DNA from 3 places in the Ruegeria sp. BHSC276 genome. Region 3 is predicted to be linked to each of the others. Evidence: riboswitches for the same ligand, from Rfam matches in the RefSeq annotation. Region 3 holds a riboswitch; each other region holds the start of a gene.
The links. A riboswitch is a leader RNA that binds a small molecule or an ion and turns the genes downstream of it on or off. The one in region 3 is predicted to bind cobalamin.
Positions count from the first base shown of each region.

Region 1: it holds a riboswitch for cobalamin, as region 3 does, so the genes downstream of both, AC2FMD_RS04695 (CbtB domain-containing protein) here and AC2FMD_RS12705 (hypothetical protein) in region 3, are expected to answer to the same signal.
Region 2: it holds a riboswitch for cobalamin, as region 3 does, so the genes downstream of both, AC2FMD_RS04765 (DUF1636 family protein) here and AC2FMD_RS12705 (hypothetical protein) in region 3, are expected to answer to the same signal.

Region 1 is NZ_JBXWRP010000003.1:210,740-217,163, forward strand. It holds gene AC2FMD_RS04665 (CaiB/BaiF CoA transferase family protein) at 1-829, opposite strand, end outside; gene AC2FMD_RS04670 (thiamine pyrophosphate-binding protein) at 816-2,435, opposite strand; gene AC2FMD_RS04675 (DUF302 domain-containing protein) at 2,515-2,976, opposite strand; gene AC2FMD_RS04680 (DUF1636 family protein) at 3,121-3,465, shown strand; gene AC2FMD_RS04685 (hypothetical protein) at 3,453-3,947, opposite strand; gene AC2FMD_RS04690 (CbtA family protein) at 4,012-4,710, opposite strand; gene AC2FMD_RS04695 (CbtB domain-containing protein) at 4,715-4,885, opposite strand; cobalamin riboswitch at 4,922-5,130, opposite strand; gene cobF (precorrin-6A synthase (deacetylating)) at 5,174-5,917, opposite strand; gene cobA (uroporphyrinogen-III C-methyltransferase) at 5,910-6,424, opposite strand, start outside.
Region 2 is NZ_JBXWRP010000003.1:227,079-233,502, forward strand. It holds gene cobN (cobaltochelatase subunit CobN) at 1-1,201, opposite strand, end outside; gene cobW (cobalamin biosynthesis protein CobW) at 1,208-2,263, opposite strand; gene AC2FMD_RS04765 (DUF1636 family protein) at 2,266-2,649, opposite strand; cobalamin riboswitch at 2,732-2,936, opposite strand; gene AC2FMD_RS04770 (LysR family transcriptional regulator) at 3,009-3,884, opposite strand; gene AC2FMD_RS04775 (NAD(P)-dependent oxidoreductase) at 3,993-4,949, shown strand; tRNA gene AC2FMD_RS04780 (tRNA-Cys) at 5,092-5,165, opposite strand; gene AC2FMD_RS04785 (protein-L-isoaspartate O-methyltransferase family protein) at 5,392-6,045, shown strand; gene AC2FMD_RS04790 (TolC family outer membrane protein) at 6,141-6,424, shown strand, end outside.
Region 3 is NZ_JBXWRP010000007.1:46,954-53,377, reverse strand. It holds gene AC2FMD_RS12730 (TetR/AcrR family transcriptional regulator) at 1-445, opposite strand, end outside; gene recR (recombination mediator RecR) at 559-1,152, opposite strand; gene AC2FMD_RS12720 (YbaB/EbfC family nucleoid-associated protein) at 1,199-1,543, opposite strand; gene AC2FMD_RS12715 (DNA polymerase III subunit gamma/tau) at 1,630-3,384, opposite strand; gene AC2FMD_RS12710 (protein-tyrosine phosphatase family protein) at 3,540-4,043, shown strand; gene AC2FMD_RS12705 (hypothetical protein) at 4,047-4,454, opposite strand; cobalamin riboswitch at 4,542-4,757, opposite strand; gene AC2FMD_RS12700 (TetR/AcrR family transcriptional regulator) at 4,786-5,358, opposite strand; gene AC2FMD_RS12695 (alpha/beta hydrolase family protein) at 5,442-6,299, shown strand; RNA gene ffs (signal recognition particle sRNA small type) at 6,362-6,424, opposite strand, start outside.

The sequences.
Region 1 (6,424 bases), on a different contig from region 3:
GATCGAGGTTCAGAAAGCCGCAGAAGCGCCGGAACTGGCTGTCATTTCCCACGGCCAGAATGACGTGGCCGTCGGCGGTTTCATAAACATCGTAGGGCACGATGTTGGGGTGCCCATTGCCGCGCCGCTGTGGAACCTGGCCCGAGGTCAGATAATTCACGCCCTCGTTGATCAGCCATGCGATCTGGCTGTCGACCAGTGCGATGTCGATCTGCTGGCCTTCGCCGGTTTGATCCCGGTGGCGCAGCGCCGCCAGAATGCCGACGGTCGCGTACATGCCGCACATTACGTCGGCGATGCCCACGCCCACTTTCATCGGGGCTCCGTCCGGCTCGCCCGTCAGCGACATAATCCCACCATAGCCCTGCGCCATCAGGTCATAGCCAGGCTTGGCCGCGTTCGGGCCGGTCTGGCCGTAGCCCGAGATCGAACAGTAGATCAGCCCCGGAAAGTCGCGCGAGAGGGTTTCATGGTCCAGCCCGTATTTGGCCAGCCCGCCGGGTTTGAAGTTTTCTATGAAGATGTCGGCATGGGAAGCCAGCCGCCGGATCTGTTCCTGCCCCTCTGGCGTGGCGATATCGATGGCGACGGACTTCTTGTTGCGGTTCGCGGCCATGAAATAGGCGCTTAGGTCGGTCGGGTTGCCATCCGCATCGGTGACATAGGGCGGCCCCCACTGGCGGGTGTCGTCGCCACCGGTGGCCGGATTTTCCACCTTGATCACGCTAGCGCCTAGATCGCCCAGCAGCTGCGTACAGGTCGGGCCGGCCAGAATGCGCGACAGATCCAGAACCTTGACGCCCTTCAGCGGCCCTTCAGATGCGGCCATCATAGCCTCCGCGGTCGATCTCGGCGGCGATCACGGTGAACGTGTCGGCGGCCATCGCGGCCTTCAGCGCCGCCCGCAGTTCGGCGCGGTTGCGCACGGTGTGGCCGTTTCCGCCGAACGCCCGGCCCATCGCGGCATAGTCATGCCGGTCGAAATCGACGCCCCGGTTGCCCATCTGGCGCTGGCGTTGTTTCAATTCGATCAGTGCCAGGCTGGCATCGACAAAGACCAGAAAGATCGGGTTTCCGCCCATTTCTGCGGCGGTCGACAACTCACCGGCCACCATCAGGAAACCGGCATCGCCGGAAAAACTGATTACCGGTCGGTCTGGTTCGGCCAGTTTCAAGCCGATCGCCATTGGAACGGCGCAACCCATCGTGCACAGCGCCGACGACTGGATCAGGCCGCGCGCTTCGGAGCATTGCCACATCTGACTAAGGAGGATGCGGTGCGCGCCGCTGTCGGCGGTGGCCAGTGTTTCGGGGGGCAGGGTGTCGCGGGCCTCGGCGATCACGGCGGCGGCGCCCCAGTCGTCATCGGTCGGAAAGGCCGCAGCCAATGCGGCCTTGACCTGCGCCGGTTGGCCTTGGGGCCAAGTCGGTCGTGCAGGGTTGCCCTTGGCGATCGCCTCAAGCGTGGCGCCGGTATCGGCCACCAGGTTCAGCCCCGCCTGGTGCATGTAGTGGTCATTCGCCACGGCCGAGATGTCGATCACGCGTTTCTCGTCCGGGTCCCAGATCTCGCGCCAACCTGGGCGCATTTCGATCGGGTCGTAGCCCAGACACAGGATCAGGTCGGCCTGTTCGACCAGCGGCACAAGGAGCGTGTCGGCCAGGGGCGACAGGCCCGCACCGCCCAGGCACAGCGGGTGATCCTCGGGCACCACGCCCTTGGCCTTGTAGGTCGTGACGAACGGGATGCCGAAATGTTCCAGAAACGCCCGCACAACGCTGCGCGAGTCGTCATACAGCACGTCCAGCCCGATGATCGCCAGCGGACGCTCGGCCTCGGCCACCCAGCGGCGGGCCTTCTCGAGGCATGTCCCCTCGGGCGCGACGCGGGCGGCCCGGGTCAGCCGTCGGCGTTTGGTGACCGACACCCGGGTATCGGCGACGGAAATCGGCACGTCGATATGCACCGGTCCCGGTCGAGGCTGCGTGGCCAGCGACACGGCCTTGTCGGCGATGATGTCGGCGCCCATGGCCGTCAGGGTGAACGTGCCCTTGGTGATCGAGCGATAGACCTGCGCGTGATCCATGACCTGATGGGTATAGGTCAGCGCCTCGTCGGCATCGACGCAGCCGGTCAGCACGATCATCGGCACCCGATCCTGCAGCGCGTTGGCCACGACATTGATGCCGTTCATTGCCCCCGGCCCCAGAGTCGCCACCAGAATCGCTGGCGCGCCGTCGCGGTGGTGCACCGCCTCGGCCATGAAACCAGCGGAGTTTTCGTGCTTGGTCAGGTGAAAGGTGATCCCGGCCTGTTCCAGTGCATCGACCAGTGTCAACACCTCGCCTCCGGGCATGCCGAAGGCGTGGCGGCACCCGGCCTCGTACAGCCGTTGCGCCAGAAGGTCCGCAGCGCGGGGGGACAGGTCCTGCATCGAACAAGCTCCGTAAGTTCCGTTGCGCAGCAGATTGCGGAGGTTCCGGGCCGGCGCAAGCCGCATCACGTCAGTGTGACTAATTGACAGCCATCTCGGCGATGGCGGCGAACTTGGCGTCCAACTCTGCGGCGATCGCGGTCAGGGCGCCGGTGCCATCGGTGTAAGGGGTAAAGACCAGGCTGGGCGTCTTGTAGGACAGCGTAGCGGTTCCGTCCTCGTTTTCCGTGACATAGAGGCGGATCGGCGCCTCGATCATCGCGGGCACCGATTGTTCCAGAACCCGCACCGCATAGTCGTTGTTGAAGACGCCGATCACCCGGTTGCCCGGAATGGTGATGCCGCGCGCGGCGGCGGCCTTGGTCGGCCCGGCCTGGGTGACCACGGCCATCCCGTTTGCCTTGACCGCTGCGATCGTGTCGGCCACCAGCGCGTCATGGGCCTTGGCCGACGGGTGGACGGCCCAACCCGGCCGGGGTTCGATATCGGCCGCCAGCGCGGGAAGCGCCTGCAGGCCGAGGAAAAACACAAGATGTTTCATCGCGGGCTCTCCAAGTCGTGGTTGGCTCGAGTCTTGCCGAAATCACGGGCGCGTACAGTCACAATATCGTGGGTGGCGGGCTTGCGCCGGGGTTGCGAAACCCGCACAAGCGACAGTGTGAAACGAAAAAGGCAGGCGAGGGGCATGCGTGTTTTGATCTGCAGCAGCTGCGCGGGCGAGCGCGACCAGCCGGCCGAGCGACAGGCCGTATTGGACGCCCTGCGCGCTGCGGGACTGGACGGGCAGGTCGAGATCGCCGAGCACGCCTGTTTCAGTGGCTGCAATGAACCGACCGTGGTGGCGATTCAGGGGGAAAGCTTGGCGTCTTACGTGTTTTCGGGGATCGATCCGGTTGCCGATGCCGATGACATTGCGGCGACCTGCCGGACCATTCTGAACAGCCCGAATGGCTGGATCGAGGACGCCCGGCCGTGCGGGCGGCTTCGCTTGTGTCTGCGGGCGCGGATCCCTGCGCTTCAGTCCACCTGAACCGTGACCGAGGCGCTGACAGGCACCCCATCCACGGCGAGCGGGCTGTGGCTGTTGGCGTTCAGCGAGACCTCAATGGTGGCTTCGCCCTTGGGCAGGTCCGGAAGGTGCATCCAGTCGCCATAAAGCCGCGCTAGCTTGACGCCGTTCACATAGACATGCGCATGGCCTTCTCCAGGCCTGTCCGCCAAAGAGGCGTTCTCCGGAGAGAAGTGGAAGTTCTTTGGCACCACATGCAGGTTCCAACCCGCCATCGGGTCAGGGGTGACGGCGATCTCCAGCCCCGGCGCATCCGGTCCGGCGGGCAGGTTGATGGCGGTGCTGTGATCATGGGCCGTGGCCTCGACGTGATGGCCGCCGTGTTGAGCGGGGTCGGTATGGTCGTGACCGTCGAAGGTGACGCCGTTGGCTGCGGCCAGCACGAACCCGGCGCCCCCGCCAAAGACCAGACCGATCGCAAATAGTGCAAGCGAGCGTGTCATCTTGTTTCCTTCAAAAGCAGATGATCCGCCAGTTGGTCGCCGGCGGATCGTGGGATTTCGGGGATCAGGCCGCGGCTTCGACGCGCTTGCCCTCGCTTTGCCAGAAATACCCGGCAAAAGCACCCAGCAGCACCCAGGCCGCAAGACCCACGCCGAAGGCGCGCGCGGCGAACAGGGCCCCGATCTCGGTCGGAACCGGCCCGGTGAACACGTCGGGTTCCGGCGTGCCGATCAGGTGCGGGGCCATCAGCAGCACGGCCGCGACCAGATAGCTGACGATGTTGCCACCAAAGGCGATCAGCCACAGCGCCACCACGGCAGCCGCGACGGTTGCCCACCACCAGATTTGCCGCGCGAACACATCGGCTGCGGCTACGCCCGGAACCTCGGGGGCCAGGGTGAAACCCGGCGCCAGATGAAAGGCGATGAAACCGGCCAGGCCCCACAACACGCCCGTGCGCCCGTCAACCGGGTGGCCCAGCGCCTCGGCCAGCGACATCAGGGCGACCAAAACCAGCGCATAGCCGGTATAGGTCAGCATGGTGAACACCACGCTCAGCCCGTCGCGGGTCAGGTCCGAGAACATGCTCGGCAGCTCGGGATGGGCCGACACGGCCTCGGCCCCGAAATGCACCAACTCCCCGGATTCATAGAGTTCAGCGTGCAGCAACACGGGCTGCACGAATAGCAACTGCAGCAGGGCGACGATCAACCCGGCTGCGGCACCAGCGAACAACGCGCTGGTCAGAATGCGGCTGAACATTGGTTTAGTGGCAGGGGAAGCCGGTAGCGTGGCGCACGTCATGGGCGGCGTCATGCAGCGCCGATGCCTGAACGTGACCGGCCACGGTAATGATCCCCAGGCCCAAGGCCGCCGCGAACACTGCCGAAAGCATGCCGGCGCGTACCGTTGATGCGGTTTGCGTTTGTGTCGTCATTTTCTGTCCTCCTGTGCCGCCGCACCCGACGGCCGGTGTTTCATTGTTCGCCTGGCAGGTCTCCTGGCTTGCGGGTCAGCGCCTCTGTTCGCCTTCCCCCCGAACGGATCGGGAGTGGCTGGTTGAACAGGGCTCACCGCTTACAGTCGCGGGGGCGGCTTTGGATTTGACCTGCGCGCAGGCCGCACCAAATTCCCTCTTAGCATCCGGATGTCTCCGGCAGGACCAGACCCGTCCATTTAGACGTGAATGCCGCTATGGCGCAATCGCCATTTGCGACCTTTCGCGTCAAATCCCGCGCTTTTTGAGGACATAGATATCCATGATCCACCCGTGCCGGGCGCGGGCTTCGGCGCGCGTGCGCAGAATCTCGTCGGCCACATCGGCCAGTGGACCCTTGATCAGGATCTGCTCGGGCATACCCACGTAAGCCCCCCACCAGATGTCAAAATCGGCCATGTTCAGCGTCTGGAACGAACACGCGCCATCCAGCATCACCGCAACCGTGTGCGCGTCTCTGGGCCAGCCCTCGTCGCGGATGCGCCGGCCGGTGGTGACCAGATAAGGCGCGCCGATCTCGTTGATGGGCATGGCATGGGCCGCCGTCAGCGCCTGCAGCGCCGTGATGCCTGGGATCACGGTGGTGTTTGGCTGCGGGTCCAGCCGCGCCGCGATTCGCAGCGAACTGTCATAGAGCGACGGGTCGCCCCAGATCAGCAGGGCGACGGTGCGTGCCTCGGGGTGCCGAGCCATCGCCTCCTGCCAGCGCAGGGCGATTGCGTCGTGCCATTCATCCACGCCGCGCAGGTAGCCGTCCTGTGACCGGCGCTCGGGGATGTCGAAATAGGCAATTTGGGGCGGTATGTCGGTGACCTTGCGGATGATTTCCTCGCGTACCCCCGCCAGATCGGCCTTGTTGACGCCCTTACGCGGGATCAGGATCAGATCGGCGGCGCGGATCGCCTGCGCGCCCTGAAGCGTCACATGATCGGGGTTGCCGGTGCCGATCCCGACCAAGACCAGATCAATCATCGTCGCTCTCCGCCAGCGGACCATAGAGGATCAGCGCCGGCGCGGTACCGATCTCGGAGTTTAGGCGCTCGGCCAGGGCGCCGACGGTGGACCGGTGCAGCGATTGCTGAGGCGTCGAAACCGATTCTGCCATCAGCGCAGGGGTGTCCAGCGGCAGCCCATGCGTGTGCAGAACCCGTGCCAGCAGGGGAAAGGTGCGCTTGCCCATGAACACCACCGTCGTCGCGCTCGGGTCGGCCAGCGCGGGCAGGTTCAGGTCCTCGGGCAGCTTGCCGCTGACATCGTGGCCGGTGACGAATTGCACCCGCCGCGCGGTCAGGCGCCGGGTCAGCGGGATGCCTGCCGCGGCAGCCGCGGCAATCGCCGAGGGGATGCCCGGAATGATCTCGTATGCGATCCCGGCGGCGCGCAGGGCCACCAGTTCCTCTTCGAGCCGCCCGAACAGGCCGCCATCGCCCGATTTCAGCCGCACGATTCGTTGGCCGGTCTGGGCGTACTCCACCAGTA
Region 2 (6,424 bases), on a different contig from region 3:
CGTCCAGCCCCACCGCATGGGCCATCTGCCAGTCCTTGCCGGGATAGGTGGACAGGACCAGCGCGGGTACCTGTTGCGCCTTTGGTTTCTCGGCCAGCTCCACCCAGGCCATCGCCCGGTCGACGATGGCGGCAATCCGGTCGGGCTCGGGGCGGTGGGCGAAGCGGGAATATTCCAAGTGTGGGTCGCGCCTGCCCGGTTCCTTGAACGAGGCGACACCGGCCGAGATGCGCCCGTCCACCTCGGGCAGCACAACATGCATGGCCAGATCGGCAGGCGACAGGCCGCGCTCGGCCTCAGCCCAGGCCTTGCGGCGCGAAGTGGCCAGAGCGACCTGAAACACCGGCACGCCCGCCTCGTCCAAGGGCGATGTGCCCGACGCGCCCTTGCCCGAAAACGAGGTGGCATTGATGATGGTAGAGGGCGCCATCGCTGGGATGTTCTCAGCCAGCCATTGCGCCGCCGCAGGCGCTTTGAGCGAGGGTGCGAACAGCCCGACTGCCTGATGGCCTCGCGCGCGGACTTCCCGGATCAGGGCCGCGACCGGCGCGGTATCGGCCGAAGTCAGATAGGCGCGGTAGAAGGTTACGACAATGCGCCGGCCTTCGCCTGCGAAGGCGTCCTCGGGTGCGATTACGCCGCGATCCGGGCACCACGCTCCGCATTCGGGCAGGGTCTTGGCCCCCATAACCGGCCCGGCATAGAGCCCCGCCGCCAGCGCCATCTGCGCCAGTGCGGCTTGGGCCGCGACCTCGCCACCGGTGTCGCACAGATGCGCCAGTCGCCGCAGGGTCGAGACCGGCAGGGTCGAATAATCGTCCAGCCGCGTATCCTCGCGCCCGTCGGCGGGCAGCACCGCCAGCGCGATGCCCTTGGCCTGCGCCAGCGCCAGCACCTGCTGCAACCCGTAGGACCAGTAGGGCACGCCGCCGATCAGCCGGATCAGGATGCCCTTGGCGCCCTCCAGCGTCTGCTCGACATAGGTATCGACCGATAGTGGATGTTTCAGCGCCGTCAGGTTCGCCAGCCGCAACGAGGGCATCCGCCCCTCGGGCCCGCCGCCGCGATGCCAGCCGGCCGCGAAAGCACCCAGATCGCTATCCGAAAAGGACAACACCACCAGATCCGCCGGGCTCTGGCCCAGATCGGTCGGGGTCTCGGTTTCTTCGAGCCCGTGGCTTTCGCGGAAGACGACGTGCATCGGTGCTTACTCGGCGGCCTCGGTGACACCGGTCAGGATGCCGCGGATCGCGGCTTCGTCGATGTCGTCATGCTCGGCGATGACCACAAGGCGCGAGCGGTGCTCTTCGTCCGGTTTCCACGGGCGGTCATACTGGTGCCGGACCCGCGCGCCGACCGCCTGAACCAGCAGGCGCATCGGCTTGCCCTGAACGGCGGCATAGCCCTTGACCCGCAGGATGTTCAGCTCGTTCGCCAGACGTTCGATATTGGCGACCAGCTGCGCCGGGTCGGTCTGTTCGGGCAGTTCGACCACGATGCTTTCGAAATCGTCATGTTCATGGTCGTCATGGCCATCGTGATGCGAGGGGCGGGCGTCCATGTCGTCCTCGGCCGCGGCGCCTAGCCCCAGCACCACGCGCACGTCTACCGCACCTTCGGCCACTTCGACCACGGGCAGGGGGCGGGGCGCCTCGGCGGCGATGATCTCGCGCGCTTTGGCCACGCCTTCGGGGCCGGCCAGGTCGGGCTTGGTCAGCAGGATGATGTCGGCGCACGAGATCTGGTCCTCGAACACCTCGGACAGGGGTGTTTCGTGGTCGATCGAGTCATCGGCCATGCGCTGGGCGTCCACCGCCGCGACATTCGGGGCAAAGCGGCCTGCGGCCACGGCCTCGGCATCGGCCAGGGCGATCACGCCGTCCACGGTGATCTTGGAACGGATATCGGGCCAGTCGAACGCTTTGAGCAGCGGTTTCGGCAGGGCCAGACCGCTGGTTTCGATCAGGATGTGATCAGGGCGCGGGTCCAGCGCCATCAGCGCCTCGATCGTGGGGATGAAGTCATCGGCCACGGTGCAGCAGATGCAGCCATTGGCCAGTTCCATGATGTTTTCCGCCGGGCATTCGGGGATGGCGCAGCTCTTCAGGATTTCGCCATCGACACCCACATCGCCGAATTCGTTGACCACCACGGCCAGGCGCTTGCCCTGCGGGTTCTGCATCAGGTGGCGGATCAGCGTGGTCTTGCCCGAGCCGAGAAAGCCGGTGATGACGGTGACGGGAAGTTTTTCGAGGGTGCTCATGCTCAGGCTCCAATCGGGGGAATGCGGGCGGCGCAGTTCTTGCGGAAATGTTCGGGGCGGTCGCGCCATTTCACAAGGCCATCCTCGGTGGCCAGGTATTTGGCAGCGCCTTCGACGATGATTTCGACATGGTCGGATTCGTTCAGGTTCTCATAGACGAAGGTCCAGCGAGACGGCCCGCCGCGCAAAACGATCGAGCAGCCCTGATCGCAGTTTGACAGGCATTCGACCGGCTTCAGGGTGATGCCTTCGGGCAGGTCGGCTGCGGCCAGCGCCTTGTGCAGCAGCGTGCCGGGGCGCTGGGCGTCATCCTCGATGGGCAGCCCGCGTCGGCAGGTGGTGCAGACCAGCAGCTCGACTGGTGCGGTCTCGGTCACGTCTCTCATCCCCCCTCAATTGGTTGTCGGGGGACGGGGTATGCGCGGGCCACGTTGCCGACATGGGCCCGACACCGGAACACCCCGTCCGGTTTGTCTTCGGGCGTTGGCAGGTCTCCCGGCTTGCGGATGTCAGAGCGGTGCTCTGTCGGATGTCCCGCCTTCCCGGCCTGCGGCCAGTGGCATTTGGGCACCCTCTCCGGTCACGGTCGCGGGGGCGGCTGCGTTTGACGGAAAACCGCTGACGCATTCCCTTTTCATCTGCTTGCACAGACACCAACGCAAGCGACATGCGGCACGGGCAGGGGGGTTGTCAAGCGCGCGGGGCCAAGTGCCTTGCCTCGGATCGAAAAAGCGACTTGCCAGGATCAATCCGCGGCATCGCTGGCCAGACAGTCGCGCAGCCAGGCCAGGAACAACTGGGCAGGGATGGACGGAGGCGCCGCGCTGACGCTGCGGATCAGGTAATGCGACTGGGCAAAGGGAATCGCCGGCCCCGCAATCCGGATCGGCGCACCCTGGGCGATGGCGTTGCGCGCGAACCGCTCCAGAACGGTGGCGTAGCCCGCGCCGGCCATCACCAGTTGCAGCGCCGTGACGGTCGTATCCGCCGAATGGCGCGCGGGGCGGTCGGGCAGGTCGATGCCCGTGGCCTCGAAGTACCGCGCCCAGTTGTCCTCGTACCCCAGAATGTGGATCAACGGGCCGTTTTGCAGGTCTGGCGACGAGTCCTGCGCCCGGCAGACGGGCACCAGCCGTTCCGAGCACAGTCGGTCCGCCGCAACACCGGGCCAGTCGCCATAGCCCAGCCGGATTTCCACGTCTACATCCGCGGGCGCGGCCGAGTCGTTCCAGATATGTGACACCAGCCGCACCGGGATCTCGGGGTGCTGAGCGCTGAACTCGGGCAGCTCGGCCGCGATCCAGTAGGTCATCGTCGATATCGCCGCCCGGATGGTCAGCGCCTGCCGCGAGGCGGGGCCGAACAAGCTGTTGGTGGACAGCGCGATATCCGACAGCGCCCGGCGCACGGTCAGCGCATAGGACTGGCCCAGCTCGGTCAGCGACAGGTGTCGCGCGTTGCGGGCAAAAAGCGGCTGCCCGAGGTCCGCCTCGAGTGAGCGGATATGCAGCGATACCGCCGTCTGGGTCAGGCCCAATTCTTGCGCGGCGGTGGTGAAATTCAGGTGGCGGGCGGCGGCCTCGAAGCTACGCAGCCACGCCGGATTGGGCAGGCGGTCCATTTAGCACCAAAATAATTTTTGTATAGATAGCTTTATTATTCGTTTCTTTTGTCGATGGGCAACGGAAATACTCGGGCCAACGAAAACGCGCCTGCGGGAGGGCAGAACATGAAGGTCGGGTTCATCGGTTTGGGCAATGTGGGGGGCAAGCTGTCGGGGTCGCTGCTGCGCAACGGTATCGACCTGACGGTGTACGACCTGAACCCCGATCTTGTGACGGAATTCGCGGCCAAGGGGGCCAAGGCCGGCGAAAGCCCGGCCCAGATGATGCGCGATTGCGATGCGGTCATCACCTGCCTGCCGTCGCCCGCTGCCTCGGACGCGGTGATGCAGCAGATGCTGCCCGAGGTGACCCACGGCAAGATCTGGATGGAGATGTCCACCACCGATGAGGCCGAGGTCAAACGGCTTGGGGCCATGGTGATCGAACGCGGCGGCGCGGCGGTGGACTGCCCGGTTTCGGGCGGGTGCCACCGGGCGGCCACGGGCAATATCTCGATCTTCGCGGGCTGCGACCGGGCCACGTTCGAGCGGATTCTGCCGTTCCTGACGACGATGGGCCGGCGCATTCTGCATACCGGCGATCTGGGCACTGCCTCGGTTCTGAAGGTGCTGACCAACTATCTGGCCACAGCCAACCTGATCACCTGCGCCGAGGCGCTGGTGACCGCCAAGGCCGCCGGGATGGACCTGAACACCACCTACGAGGCGATCAAGATCTCGTCCGGTACGTCCTTCGTGCATGAGACCGAAAGCCAAGTGATCCTGAACGGCTCGCGCGACATTTCCTTCACCATGGACCTGGTGAAAAAGGATATCGGCCTGTTCCAGGAGGTCGCAGACCGCGCCGGCGTGCCGTTGGAGATGAACCCGTTGATGATCAAGATTTTCGACGACGCCATCGCCCGCTATGGCGCGCGCGAGCTGTCGCCCAACGTCATTCGACGGCTCGAGGATGCAACCGGGCTGAGCATTACCGCGCCCGGTTTTCCGGCCGAGATGCAGGACGATGAACCGGAAGAGCCGGGGTACGAGGTGATTCCGCAAGGCCGAAGCACGGTCTGAACCGACGGTCAGCAAAACGGCGGCCTTCGGGGGGCGTCTTGCGTGAAACCCAAGGTGGCGGTGTCCCCTTGCGCGGCCAAGAACAGTTCGAGCTGGATTTCGATCAATCGGAAGGCAGCGACGCGGAACCAAGTCGGAGCAGTGGAGGCGAGTACCGGAATCGAACCGGTGTACACGGATTTGCAATCCGCTGCGTCACCACTCCGCCAACTCGCCTTTTCAAGCAATATCAATTACTTGCCGTGGTGCAGCAGCGGTTCTAGCAGCTTTCCCGCGCGGCGTCCAGAGGGCGCGCAAAGAATCTGCACGGGAAATGGCCGTCACCGGTATTCGAGACGCAACGCCAATTGTCGCGGGCCGGAATTTGCGTGCAAGGGCCGTTGCCGGGGCGCGTGCATTGTGGCAAAAGCCATCCGAACCAGGGAAATGATTGAGCGGTCACATGACGGATTTCGCAGCCCGACGCCAAACGATGGTCGATACCCAGATTCGGCCGTCCGATGTCACAAAGTTTCCGATTATCGATGCCATGCTGAAAATCCGGCGGGAAGATTTCGTGCCGGATTCCCAGCGCGAGGTGGCCTATGTCGGCGATTTGATCGATCTGGGGGGCGGTCGGTGCCTGCTGGAGCCGCGGACCCTGGCCAAAATGCTGGACGCGCTGAATATTTCCAATGACGAGGTCGTGCTGGATATCGGTCCGGCCTATGGCTATTCGACGGCCGTCGCCGCGCGCATGGCGCAACTGGTGGTGGGCGTCGAGGAAGACGAGTCAACGGCCGCCGAGGCGCAGGCCAATCTCAGCCAGGCCGATATTGACAATGCGATCATCCATGTCGGCCCATTGGTGCAAGGGGCCGCCGAGCATGGCCCCTATGACGTGTTCATGGTTCAGGGCGGGGTTGAACGGGTTCCGGACGCGTTGCTGGACCAGCTCAAGGAACATGGCCGCATTGCCTGCCTGTTCGTTGATGGCAATCTGGGCACCGTCCGGATCGGTCGCAAGGTCGGCGGGCGCGTGACTTGGCGCCACGCGTTCAATGCCGCGGCGCCGGTCTTGCCGGGATTTGCTAAAGAACGGGCATTTTCGCTATAGTTCGGAAACACTTTTCCGTTCCCTATTGATTAGTTGAGAATCTGGCCGCAAACTGTTCCGAAATCAGAACAAATTTTGGTTTACGGGGTTGGAGTATGCGTGGGACATCAGCAGCGAAACTGATCAAGGGGTTGGTGTTTTCAGCCTGCCTTGCACTGAATGTAGCGTCCGAGCGGACGGCTTGGGCAGACAACCTGACCGATGCGTTCATCGGGGCCTACAACTCCAGCGGCCTGCTGGAGCAGAACCGCGCTCTGTTGCGGGCCGCTGATGAAGACGTCGCGATCGCGCTTTCGGCCCTGCGCCCGATCATCAACTGGACCGTTCGGGTCAGTCAGGATTACACCAAGAACCGGATCGGCACGACGGTATTATCGGT
Region 3 (6,424 bases):
CCGAACCTTCGGCGATGCCGTCGCGCAGGGTCTGGGTCAGGGCCTCGACGATGCCGTCCACGGCGTTTTGCAGAACACCGCTCATGCTGTCTGACAGGTCCGAAACCTCGGCCGCAAGCTTGACGACCAGGCAGCGCTCTTCGGGGTTTTGCCCGGTCTGTTTGCGGATCCAGCCCTGGAAATAGGCAAGGAATCGATCATGCGCGTTCAGCGAGGGGTTGTTCAGCGTGTCCGCCAGCCCTTGTCGGTAATCGTCGGCAAAACTTTCTAGAAGCGCGCAGCCATAATCCTCTTTCGAGGCGAAGTAATGGTAGAACGAGCCCTTGGGAACTCCGGCCTCTTTCAGCAGGTCGCTCAGGCCGACGCCGACAAACCCACGCTCGGCGGTCAGCCGGCGGCCCACGGCCAGAATCTGTTTCCGGGTATCCTTGCGTTGCGTGCTCATGGGTCACGAGATGGCAGTTAACAGACCGGTCGTCTAGTGGGATGATGGATGAAAATCCAGATGACGTAACGTCGGGTCATCGCCCACGAAGAAAGTGCACGGATTTCGAAGCCTTACAGTTCCTTCCGCGCCCGCAGCGCTGCGGTGATTGTCCCGTCATCCAGATAATCCAACTCGCCCCCGATCGGCACGCCCTGCGCCAGCGAGGTCAGGCGGACCTGTCCTTCCAGCTGATCTGCGATGTAATGGGCCGTGGTCTGCCCGTCGACGGTGGCGTTCAGGGCCAGGATCACTTCGGTGATGTTTTCGGCAGTCACCCGGTCGCGCAGGCGGGGGATGCGCAGGTCATCCGGGCCGACGCCGTCCAGTGCCGAGAGCGTTCCGCCCAGCACATGGTAGCGGCCTTTGAATACCCCTGCGCGTTCCATCGCCCACAGGTCGGCCACGTCTTCGACCACGCACAGCTCTCCGGTGGCGCGGTCTTCGGAATTGCAGATGTCGCAGATGTCGGTGGTGCCCACGTTGCCGCAGTTCAGGCATTCGCGCGCGGTGGCGGCGACCTGCTGCATGGAGTCCGACAAAGGCTTAAGCAGTAAGGCGCGTTTGCGGATCAGGTGCAGCACCGCCCGCCGGGCCGAGCGCGGCCCCAGCCCCGGCAGCTTGGCCATCAGGTCGATCAGGGCGTCGATGTCACTGTTCGAACTCATGGCCTCTCCTGCGTGGCTTTGGCGGCGGGGGTTTGAGGGGCGAAGATTAGAACGGCAGCTTGATGTCCGCCGGCAGACCCATGCTTTCGGTCAGCTTGGTCATTTCTTCCTGCGACCGCTCGGCCGCCTTGGTCTGCGCATCCTTGATGGCGGCCAGGATCAGGTCCTCGACCACTTCTTTGTCGTCGCTGTTGAAGATCGACGGGTCGATGTCCAGACCTTTCAGCTCGCCCTTGGCCGAGGCCGTGGCCTTGACCAAGCCCGCGCCGGATTCGCCGACGACCATGATGGTGTTCAGATCTTCCTGCATCTGCGCCATCTTGGTCTGCAGTTCCTGCGCGGATTTCATCATCTTGGCCATGTCGCCCAGACCGCCGAGTCCTTTGAGCATCTGTATGTCTCCTGTCATTCGAATTGCGGCCTAAATACGGGCCGTTTGCGTCCTTCACAAGGGCAGCGCGCCTTCTGCGCGGGTGATTAGTCTTCCTCGAATGGATCCCATTCGTCCTCGACCTCGGGCAGGGCTTCGGTTTCGACCTTGGCCGCGCGGTCCTGAGGGGTTTCGATCCGGGTGATGCGGGCCTTGGGGAATTGTGTCAGAACCGCCTGAACCAAAGGGTGTTCTTCGGCCTTGGCCTTCAGCGCCAGCTCGGCCGCGTCGCGCAGTTCGGCGATGGTGGGCGCGTCCCCGTCCGAGACGATCGAGACCGCCCAGCGATTGCCGGTCCAGCGCTGCAGCGCGGACCCGAGCCGCGCGGCCAGGTCGGTGGGGGCCTTTTCGGTGGGCGTGAATTCGATCCGTCCCGGCTGGTACGAGACGAGGCGGACGCCGTTTTCGACCTCGACCAGCAGTTTTACGTCGCGGTTGGCGCGGATCAGTTCGACCACATGCTCAAAAGTTGGATAACGCGCCAGCGCGGTCTGCACGTCCTGGGCCAACGCCGCCGTCGGCGCGCCGCCCACGCCACGCGGGGCCGGCGCATGGGCCGAGGCCGTCGCGGTCACGGGCGGGGCGCTGTTTCCGGCGACCGGAACGCCGCCCCCCGGCCCGCCGACGGGCGGCGGAGGGCTGTCCTGAAGGCGCTTGATCAACTCTTCCGGGCTGGGCAGATCGGCCACATGGGTCAGACGGATCACCGCCATTTCCGCGGCCATCATGGCGTTGGGGGCGGCCGAGACTTCTTCGAGCGCCTTCAGCAGCATCTGCCACATCCGGGTCAGCACACGCATCGGCAACGCCTCGGCCATCTGCTGTCCGCGGGTGCGCTCATCGGGTGAGACGGTCGGATCTTCTGCCGCGTCAGGGGTGATCTTCACCACCGAGACCCAATGGGTGATTTCGGCCAGATCGTGCAGCACCGCCAGCGGGTCGGCGCCCTCGGCATATTGCGCGCCCAGTTCGGTCAGGGCCCCGGCCGCATCGCCACGCAGGATCATGTCCATCAGGTCAAGAACGCGGCCCCGGTCGGCCAGCCCCAGCATCGCGCGCACCTGATCGGCGGTGGTTTCGCCGGCGCCATGGCTGATCGCCTGATCCAGCAGCGAGGTCGCATCCCGGGCCGAGCCTTCGGCGGCGCGGGTGATCAAGGCCAGCGCGTCATCCGAGATTTCCGCGCCCTCGGCGGTGGCGATCTTGCGCAGCATGCCGATCATCACTTCGGGCTCGATCCGACGCAGGTCGAACCGTTGGCAGCGCGACAGCACGGTGACCGGAACCTTGCGGATCTCTGTCGTGGCAAAGATGAACTTCACATGCCCGGGTGGCTCTTCCAGCGTTTTCAGCAGCGCGTTGAAGGCGCTGGTCGACAGCATGTGGACTTCGTCGATGATATAGATCTTGTACCGCGCGCTGGCGGCGCGATAGCGCACGCTGTCGATGATCTCGCGGATGTCGTTCACGCCGGTGCGGCTGGCGGCGTCCATTTCCAGCACGTCCACATGGCGACCTTCCATGATGGCCACGCAATGCTCGCACTGGCCGCAGGGTTCGGTCGTTGGTCCGCCATTGCCGTCGGGGCCGATACAGTTCATGCCCTTGGCGATGATCCGGGCCGTGGTTGTCTTGCCGGTGCCACGGATGCCGGTCATGATGAAGGCCTGCGCGATCCGGTCCGCTTCGAACGCGTTTTTCAGCGTGCGCACCATGGCATCCTGACCGACCAGGTCGGCAAAGGTTTCCGGGCGGTATTTTCGGGCGAGAACCTGATAGGCGGGGCTGGACTGTGTGGTCATGTCTGCTCTGACGGATTCGTACTGACGATGCAGGGTAGAGTTCCCGGTGCCCCGCGTCCACAGCGCCGGTGCAGGTTTTTCGCTTTGGCGGTGGCGCTGGTTGGGCCATACTGGACCAATAGTTTCAGTGATGCGTTTCCCGAGGGGTGGTTTCGATGTCCAATCTGGTTGTTCATGCCCTGCAGGTCGGGGGCGGTTCGCTTGCCCTGACCTCGATACCCGGCGGAGGCGGCGACTACCGCGGCGACCTGGACCTGATCGGGGGCTGGGCGCCGGGTCTTGTGATCTCGATGACGACCCTGGCCGAGATGGTCGCCGTGGGGGCGGGAGATTTCGGATCGGACATCCAAGGGCGTGCTAGCCGCTGGGCGCATATGCCGGTCGCCGATTTTTCGGCGCCGGGGGATGACTTTGACGGCCAGTGGCCGCCAGTCAGCGCCGCCGCCCGCCATGCGCTGAGCGGCGGCGGGCGAGTTCTGGTGCATTGCCGGGGGGGCTGTGGACGATCCGGCATGGCCGTTCTGCGCCTGATGATCGAATGTGGCGAAGCCCCGGAACCGGCGCTCAAACGCCTGCGGGCCGTTCGCCCCTGCGCCGTGGAAACCGAGGCGCAGTTGCTCTGGGCCGCGGCGCCGGCTCGGGTTGCTACCCCGGACTGACCGTCAGATGACTGCCGGCAAGGCGTGTTCCGCCAGGGTGGCGGGTTCCAGCGCAACCGCCTGCAGCATCGCGCAGGGTGACGTGTCCAGCCCCTGCGCGGGGCAGGCATCGGCCTGATCATTGAACATCAGGTCGGCATAGGCGTCCAGGCTTTGCGTATCTGCCCCTGCGCGTGCGCCGCAATACACCCGGATCAGGTCGGCGCGAGCGTCAAAGCGGGCCATGCAGCCCGGCGTGCAATGGGTCAGTTCGCTGCTGCCTTCCACCCGGAAATGGGGCGAGGTTGCCGCGTCGGCCGCCGCGACCGCCTGCGCGACCGACCGGGCCAGATGCGCCAGCGCCGGGCAGGTCCTGCCCGTGCGTTGGCAGACGGTTGCGGAAAATTCGTGCGTGTTGGTCTTCCAGATCATGATGCGCCCTCCGCGCGCTGGGCGGGGCGGACCGGGGCGGACAGCCGATTTCACGGCCAGACCCTGCCCGGACACCCCGTCCGAGTTTCGGTTTCACGTTTGATGGCAGGTCTCCTGACTTGCGGGTCGTTGCTTTGCCGACCTTCCCAACCTTGCGGTCAGTGGTATCTCGGCATCGCTCTCCGCCTACAGTTGCGGGGGCAGTCCCGGCATTGGCCCGTTCCGATTGTCCCGGGGGGGGCCGCACCGTGTTCCCTTTTCATCCCGGCCGAAGGCGCGGGAACCATCACCCAATCGCTAGCGGTCAGGGTCGGGCCGAGTCAAGCCGCATTCAGTCGCGCGGCTGGAACCGGTCCCACGGGACATGCTCGGGCAACCGGCGCAGCACATTCGAATCCCGACGCGCGCGCGCCAGTTGCCAGCCGCCCTGCATCATGATGAACAGGGTGTCGGCCGCCATGTCAGGATGCGCGACGCCGAACCGTTCCGCGTGGCCGCGCACCTCGTCGATCCAGCTTTCGTACAGCCGGTCGGCATGGTCGCGGAAGGCCCGGTTGTCGGGGCTTTCGAACAGGGTGGCGGCGATCGGGCAGGTCTCCCATTGCGGCGAGGTGTCGAACAGTTTCGCGATCTTGTGGCAAAGGGTGGTGACCCCTGCGCGGAAATCCTGCGCGTCGTTGAACGCCGCCGCGATCATGTCGCGCATCCCGTCCGAAGCCCAGCTGGCCGCAGCCAGGGCAAGATCCTGCTTTCCCTTTGGAAAATGGTGGTACAGCGAGCCTTTGGGCGCCCGGGCCTCGGTCAGGATCTCGGTCAGGCCGACACCGTTGTAGCCCGAGCGCTGGAACAGCCGGGCGGCGGTCTGGGTCAGGCGATCGCGGGTGTTTTGCGGACGTCGGGTCATCTTGCACGCATCTTGACAGGGCTGGACCGATCGGTCCAGATGAAATGATTAGACCAATCGGTCCAGAGCGCTTGGAGGCATGGATGTTGGATTCGCAGCAGACCGTGAAAGTCGAGGATTTCGAGTTTTCGGCGGGCGAGGCAAACCTGTCGGCGCGGCTCTATGCACCGATGGCCAGGCCGGAAATCGCGGTCGTACTGAACGGGGCAACCGGCGTGCCGCGGGGCTACTACCAGCATTTCGCGCGGTGGCTGGCCGCTGAACGGGGCATGGCCTGCCTGACCTATGACTATCGCGATTTCGGGACATCTCTGAAACGGCGCCTGAAAGACTCGGATGCCACGATGGCCGATTGGGCGCTGAAGGACATGCCGGCGGCGCAGGCCGAGATGCGGCGGCGCTATCCCGATGCCAAGCTTTGGGTCATCGGTCATTCGGTTGGCGGGATGCTGGGGCCGCTTCAGCCCGGGATCGACCGGATCGACCGGATGATCTGCGTGTGTTCGGGGCTGGTGACCCTGGCCGATCATCCCTGGCCCTACAAAGGGTTGGCGAGCCTGTTCTGGTATGGTCATGTGCCGCCTCTGGTGCGTCTGCTGGGCTATCTGCCGGGGCGGATGCTTGGGTTCGGCTCCGACCTGCCATCCGGGGTCTATTGGCAGTGGCGGAAGTGGTGTACGTCACCCGACAGCTATCTGCCGGAACTGGGCGACACGCTTCCGCCGGCCGATTGGGGCCGAATGACGACCCCGGTGGACGTCATCGCCCTGGAGGATGATCAGACGGTTCCGCCGCCGGCGGTCTGGCGGCTGGCCGAGCTGTACGGGCCTGCGGCGCGGCGCCATCTATTGGCCCCGGCCGCCTTCGGCCTGCGCGAGGTCGGCCATATCGGCGCCTTCGCTCGGCGCAGCCGCGCAATCTGGCCGCGGCTGGTTGCCTGACGACCAGTCCGGCGGTCCTGCATCAGGGAATGATCGGAAAACAGTGTGCCGTGACGGCATCAAGTGAGAGGTTGGACAGCGACCCAAGCGGGGCTCGTTGTGGCTGCTTCCTTCCGGACCTGACC